2 regions of the Mycobacterium sp. SA01 genome follow, and region 2 is predicted to be linked to the other one. Evidence: predicted binding sites of a transcription regulator. Region 2 holds the regulator's gene; the other holds the start of a gene.
What was found. Region 2 encodes LexA, which represses DNA repair genes until DNA is damaged. Its sites were predicted from a motif close to CGAACANNTGTTCG; they were not measured.

Region 1: a site for LexA is predicted at 2,009-2,022, ahead of cofD (2-phospho-L-lactate transferase). Genes of this name have one in related genera too.

The regions. Positions count from the first base shown of each region.
Region 1 covers NZ_JBGGNO010000019.1:298,561-301,966, reverse strand. The annotation lists gene AB4879_RS17415 (coenzyme F420-0:L-glutamate ligase) at 1-794, opposite strand, end outside; gene cofD (2-phospho-L-lactate transferase) at 791-1,792, opposite strand; gene AB4879_RS17405 (WhiB family transcriptional regulator) at 2,185-2,451, shown strand; gene AB4879_RS17400 (metallopeptidase family protein) at 2,479-2,901, opposite strand; gene AB4879_RS17395 (DUF3499 domain-containing protein) at 3,064-3,406, shown strand, end outside.
Region 2 covers NZ_JBGGNO010000018.1:235,417-238,822, reverse strand. The annotation lists gene AB4879_RS14140 (LGFP repeat-containing protein) at 1-1,089, shown strand, start outside; gene lexA (transcriptional repressor LexA) at 1,108-1,767, opposite strand; gene AB4879_RS14130 (LysM peptidoglycan-binding domain-containing protein) at 1,981-2,463, shown strand; gene nrdR (transcriptional regulator NrdR) at 2,553-3,017, shown strand; gene AB4879_RS14120 (PhzF family phenazine biosynthesis protein) at 3,020-3,406, opposite strand, start outside.

The DNA.
Region 1 (3,406 bases), on a different contig from region 2:
AACTGTCGGACCGACCGGCGCACGAGCTGGGCTTGGCGGCGCCCGAGCTCCAGTGCCTCGGCGGTGCCCAGCCAGAACAGGTCGTCCTCACCGCCGCGCAACAGGCGGGCCGCGGTGGACCCGTCGTCCTCGAGCTCGAGGCCGCGGACTACCGCGACGGGCACCGCGGTCAGCTTGCCCTTCACCAGGTCGGCGGCGGCGGCGATCTCGTCGGCGACGGCGACTTCGGTGACCACCAGCTCGTTGCCGTGCCGGTCGACGGCGCCGGCGTATCCGTAGAGGACGGGAAGCCCGGCGGCGCCGATTGCGGCGTCGGTCTGGCCGTTGCGCCAGGCACGACCCATGGTGTCGGTGACCAGAACCGCGACATTCACGCCGAGCCGCTCGCGCAGTGCCGTGCGCAGCGCGGCGGCGCTGCCGTCCGGATCGACGGGCAGCAAGGCCAATTCGGTGGACCCGACGTTGGATCCGTCGACGCCCGCGGCTGCCTGCACGATGCCGTTGCGATTCTCGGTGATCAGCGTCCGACCTTTGCGGGCCAGCACCCGCACGGCCTCCTGGTCGATGATCTTGCGACGCAGGGCGTCCCGTTCGTCGGGGTCCGCCGGTGCCGCGACGATGCGGCCCTCGCACTTGGACATCACCTTGCTGGTGACGACGACGATGTCGCCGTCGCGCAGCCATGGCGCCGCCGAGACGAGGGCGGCCGCCAGATCATCGCCGGGGCGGAACTCCGGAAGCCCGGGGACGGGCAGGATTTCGACGGGTGCTGCGCTGCCATGCTCGAGACTCACGGCGCCACCCCCGCCAATTCGAGCCCGGCGCGCACCATTTCGGCGGTGGCCGCCGGATCGGACATCAGCAGCGGTATCGAGTGCACCGTCAGTCCGGGTACGTCGGCGTGATCGCCTTCGGACACCAGCCAGTAGTCCAGGATTCCGGTCGCCGAGCGCGCGCCGTAGTGACGGGCGACGGCGTGCGAGGAGGTTTCGACGCCGATCACCGACAGGCATTCGTCGGCCATGCCGCGCAACGGCTTTCCGCCGATGATGGGGGAGTAGCCGACGACCGGGGCGGGTGTGGAGCGCAGCGCGGCGCGAACACCGGGGATGGCGAGGATTGCGCCGATGCTCACCACCGGGTTGGAGGGGGCGAGCATGACCACGTCGGCTTCGGTGATCGCGTCGACGACACCGGGCCCGGCAGTGGCGTTTTCGGACCCCACGAACGCGAAACTGTGCGTGGGCACCTGCGCCCGGTAGCGCACCCACCATTCCTGGAAGTGGATCGCTTTGCGGTCACCGGTGTCGGGATCGTCGATCACAACATGGGTTTCGCACCGGTCGTCACTGGCCGGCAGGAGCGTGGCCCCCGGTTGCCAGCGGTGGCACAGCGCCTCGGTCACCTGCGACAGGGGATATCCGGCACGCAGCATCTGACTGCGCACCAGATGTGTGGCGAGGTCGCGGTCGCCCAGGCCGAACCAATCGGGTTGCACGCCGTAGGCCGCCAATTCTTCTTTCGCGTGCCACGTCTCGTTGCGATGTCCCCAGCCGCGCTCGGGATCGATACCTCCACCTAAGGTGTACATGCAGGTGTCGAGGTCGGGACAGATGCGCACACCGTGCATCCAGGCGTCATCGCCGATGTTGACCACGGCGGTCAGCGCGTGATCAAGATCGCCTGTGGCTCCGGATATCTGGCCGGCGAACTGGCCCAGGCCGAGCAATCGCTGTACGCCCAGCAGGAAGCGGGCACCCCCGACGCCGCCGACCAGAACGGTGATCTTCACACCGATCGACACTAGGCGGTCGGGCATTTCGGCGGCCAACGCGGTCACGATCGCGTCACTCCCAAGACACGCCGGGGCATCGACTCGCCGAATTATCCAAGGGAAATGGTATTAATTTCGGTTCAATCGCTTGACCGGGCCACTGCATAAGTGTCTAATCACATCAGTGTCATTTCCCGGTCGGACCAGCCGGTTTCGGTGTCCCAGACCGCGATTCGACCAAGTGTTCGAACGAGTTGGGCACACTTCAATAGTGGGCGACATGCAAAAGATCTACGAAACCAGGTGAGGAGGCGGAAATGTCCTATGAGCACGTGTTCGGCACGATGGGGTTGCCGCAGTCCATTACCGGTTCGCAGACGATGGGGGTAATGGCACGCGCTCACTTGAGTTTGGTGCCAGACCCGATCATCGATGCGACGCCGGATTCGGCCGATGAAGAAGACCAGTGGCAGGAACGCGCGCTGTGCGCGCAGACCGATCCCGAAGCGTTCTTCCCCGAGAAGGGCGGTTCCACTCGCGAGGCCAAGCGGATCTGCTTGGGCTGCGAGGTCCGTGAGTCGTGCCTCGAGTACGCCTTGGCCAACGATGAGCGCTTCGGTATCTGGGGCGGACTCTCCGAGCGGGAGCGCCGTCGCCTCAAGCGCGGCATCATCTGACGACGACCGCGGGTCGGAGAATCCGACTCAGTCGTCGTCGATGGTCGGGTCGATGACCGACGGCTCGACCCCGAGATAGGTAGCCACCTGCGCCACCAGAATCTCGTGCAGAAGATCGGTCAGATCGATCGAGTCCTTGGCCCGGCGCTCGATCGGCTTGCGGAACAGCACAATTCGGGCGCGCGTCGAGTTTCCGCGAACGTCCACTCCGGCTGGGATCAGCCGGGCCAACGCGATCGGCCCGTCGGCCACCACTTCAGCGGGCCACTGCACACTGTCCGGATCCTTCGGCGCGATGCGCGGGATCTCGTCGACGGCAACGTCGAGACCGGTGAGCCGTTGTTGCCAGCGCCGCTCGATCGGCTCATAGGCTTCCAATACCGCCATGTCGAATCGCTCTGCGCGGCTGCGCCACCCCGGCACCGTCGGCGGCAGCAATGGGCCCCGCATCTCACGTCCCCGGCGCGACCCCGGGCTGCCACCGGCTCGTCCACCTCGCCGGGAGCTGCGGGAATCGACCACGGATGTGATCGTAACGGTTGTGAATCGGCCGACCGGCGGCTGCGCGTGTCCCCCGGCAACCTGTGAATGAACCGCGATAGCCTCACGGACGTGAATGTTCCTCGTCGCTGCTGCCGGCCTGGATGCCCCCATTATGCGGTGGCGACGCTGACGTTCGTCTACTCCGACTCGACTGCGGTCGTCGGGCCACTGGCAATCTCCCGCGAACCGCATTCGTGGGACCTGTGCATCACTCATGCCAACCGCATCACTGCCCCCCGGGGTTGGGAGCTGGTCCGCCACGCTGGCCCGCTGCCGGAGTTCCCCGACGAGGACGATCTCGTCGCTCTCGCCGATGCAGTCCGGGAAGGCCGTGAGTTGCCCACACGGCCCCCGATCGCCGGGTTCTCCGATCCCAGCGGAGCCGCGCATGCGCCCGCGACCGGAACTCCGA
Region 2 (3,406 bases):
GGCAAGCTCGGTGTACCGACCGGCGAGCAGAGCGTCAACGGCGACACCGTGACACAGAAGTTCAGCGGCGGCGAGATCTCCTGGAACAAGGCCAGCAACACGTTCACGACCAAACCGCCGGAACTCGCCGGTTCGCTGTCCGGTGTTCAGGTTCCGGCCGCCGGGCCGCAGGCCGGCCAGGCGGGCAGCAAGTCCGGCAACGGTTTCACCTTCCACTGGTGGTGGCTGCTGATCATCGTCCCGGTCCTGTTGCTGCTGGCCGTGATCGGCCTGGGCGTGCTGTGGCTGCAGCGCCGCCGCAGCGGTGGCGAGGAGATCGACGACGACTTCGACGACTCGGACTACGACGACGATCATTGGCCCAGTGAGGTCACCGGCGAGGCTGATGCCGCGGCCGCGTCGCGCTTCTCGACCTACCCCGACGGCGGCGTTCCGCAGGTCGCCGCCGCGCCGGGGTTCGGCTGGGCGCCCACCGAAGACGAGAAGTCGCAACCCGGATCCGAGGACGTATTCGACGGCGACGAGGACTCCATCGACACCACGCCGACCCGCATCCCCGCCGAGGCCGCCGAAACCGGCGGGTACGAGGCAGACGAAGCCGACGAGGTGCCGGCGGAACTCGAGTACGCCGAGGTCGAGGAGATCGAGGACGACGAGTCGAGCGATTCAGGCCGCCATGCGGCGGTGAATCTCGGGGAGTCGCAATCGATGTGGCGGCTCGACATGGGAGAGCTCGGCACGCCGCGGCGTCGGCGCGCTGCCGAGCCCGAGCCCGAGCCCCCACTGGAGCCCGAGCCGGCACCGGAGGAGATCGTCGAGTCCGACGTCGTCGACATCGAGGAAGACTCCACGCAGCCGGCGGAAGTCCTGCAGTCCGACGTGCACGCCGAAGCGGCAGCCCATCGTCCGGCGATCCACCTTCCGCTCTCGGATCCGTATCAGGCTCCCGAGGGCTATGTGGTCAAGGCCAACACACATTCGGGGCTGTACTACACCCCGGACTCGGCGCTGTACGACCACACCGTGCCCGAAGTGTGGTTCGCCAGTGAGGAACTCGCGCAGGCGAATGGTTTCCACAAGGCGGAGTGAGGCTTTCGCCCCGGTCCGCTAGACCTTGCGGAGAACGGTCACGACCTTGCCGAGGATCGCGGCGTCGTTACCGGGAATGGGGTCGAACGCCGGGTTGTGCGGCATCAGCCACACCTGGCCGCTGGTGCGCTTGAACGTCTTCACCGTTGCCTCGCCGTCGATCATCGCCGCGACGATGTCGCCGTTGTCGGCGACGTTCTGCTGACGGACCACGACCCAGTCGCCGTCGCAGATCGCCGCGTCGATCATGGACTCACCGACGACCTTGAGCAGGAACAGCGACCCGTCGCCGACCAACTCGCGCGGTAGCGGGAACACGTCCTCGACGGCTTCCTCGGCGAGGATCGGGCCGCCGGCGGCGATGCGTCCGAGCACCGGCACGAACGTCGGTTCGGGGAGCGCGTCCGAACCGGCAACCTCGGTGCGCACGTGGCTCACCGCGTCGTCGGCTCCGCGCACGTCCACCGCACGCGGCCGGTTGGCATCGCGGCGTAGATAGCCCTTGCGCTCCAGGGTGCGCAGCTGGTGAGCCACCGATGACGTGGATGTGAGGCCGACGGCGTCGCCGATCTCACGGATGCTGGGGGGATAGCCGCGGCTGGTGACGGAGGCGCGGATCACGTCGAGGATGGTGCGCTGCCGCTCGGTCAGCCCGGATGTCTCACTGCGCTCGCTCATAGGGCCGAATCTAGCCGGGCCCGCGTCAAAATTCAAACATTTGTTCGACCGTGTCGCGATTCGGTGTTCTCGGTGGCCGGCGGAGCAGAACTTGTCGGTGGTCGGATTTATTCTTCGAACACGCTCGCTCACATGTTCGGTTTTCGAACGGATGATCGAGTATATTTCGAACACAAGAGCGAACCGGGGCGGCCCTGAAGGAAGGACACGGACGTGACAGTCATCGATGATCGACAGGTTTACATCTCGGCACCGGTGTACCGGCGGACGGCCGGCGCGCCTGTTTCTCCTGCTCGGCGCCGTCCGGCCGGCGTTCGTGCCCACCGGCCGCACCCGGCACGGCCGGCCATCACGCCGATGCGGTACCGGGGCACGGGGGTCGCGGTCTCCCGAGCACCGCACACCCGCAGGCCGGTCAGCACTGCGGTCACGATCGCGCTGGCGGGAGTGGCCGCATTGATCACCCTCTGGCTCGGTATGGTCGGCCACTTCAGCGCCGCGCCCGCGGCCACCGAGCAGATGCCGGACCAGCTCGCCGTCGTCCAGGTTCAGGCAGGGGAGACGCTGCAGCAGCTGGCCGGACGGGTCGCGCCGGATGCGCCCGCCGGACAGGTGGTGCAACGCATCCGCGATTTGAACAAGCTCGAGTCGGCGTCGCTGGACGCCGGGCAGACGCTGATCGCGCCGATCGGCTGACGGCCGTGTTGGCCGCAGCCGCTCCCGCGGACGGCGCAGGTAGGCTCTCAGTGGTTCGACGTATCGGGCCACTGAGCGAAGGAGCGGTCATGCACTGTCCGTTCTGCCGCAACCCGGACTCCCGTGTTGTCGATTCCCGCGAGACCGACGAGGGCCAGGCCATCCGGCGTCGCCGCTCCTGTCCGGAGTGCGGCCGGCGGTTCACCACTGTGGAGACCGCGGTGCTGGCGGTGGTGAAGCGCAGCGGCGTCACCGAGCCGTTCAGCCGGGAAAAGGTCGTCAGTGGCGTTCGCCGGGCCTGCCAGGGCCGCGATGTCGATGACGACGCGCTCAATCTGTTGGCCCAGCAAGTGGAGGACACCGTGCGGGCGGCCGGCTCGCCCGAGATCCCCAGCCACGAGGTCGGACTCGCCATCCTGGGCCCGCTACGTGAACTCGACGAGGTCGCCTATCTGCGATTCGCGTCGGTGTACCGCTCGTTCAGCTCAGCCGAGGACTTCGAGCGTGAGATCGAGGCGCTGCGCGCCCACCGGGCCGTCGGCACCTCCGGCTGAGCTCAATCGAGCTGTCGCACACCGTCGCTGACCACTCTGCCGGCAATCAGCACCCACCCTTGCGCGTCCCACGTCGTGAAGATCTGCGATCCCTTGCCCTGGGTGATCGTCAGGTCGCGGCTCAGGTAATCGGTCACCCGTGCCGCCGCGGATCCGGTGGCCTCGTCCTCGGGCACTCCGAGATCGGCGGCGAACATCCGCGACCGGATGTGCCCGCCGTCGCGATCCAGCCACGCCCACAGGTAATGCTCCGCGTCGTCGGAGTAGTCGTCCGGGTCGGCGGCCAGCAGTTCGTCCACCGAGTCCAGGTCATGAATGGCGAACTCCGGCGACCACTCGGCCCGAACCCGGATCACCGTGCGCTCGTCGTCGTAGGCGACCCCGACGAT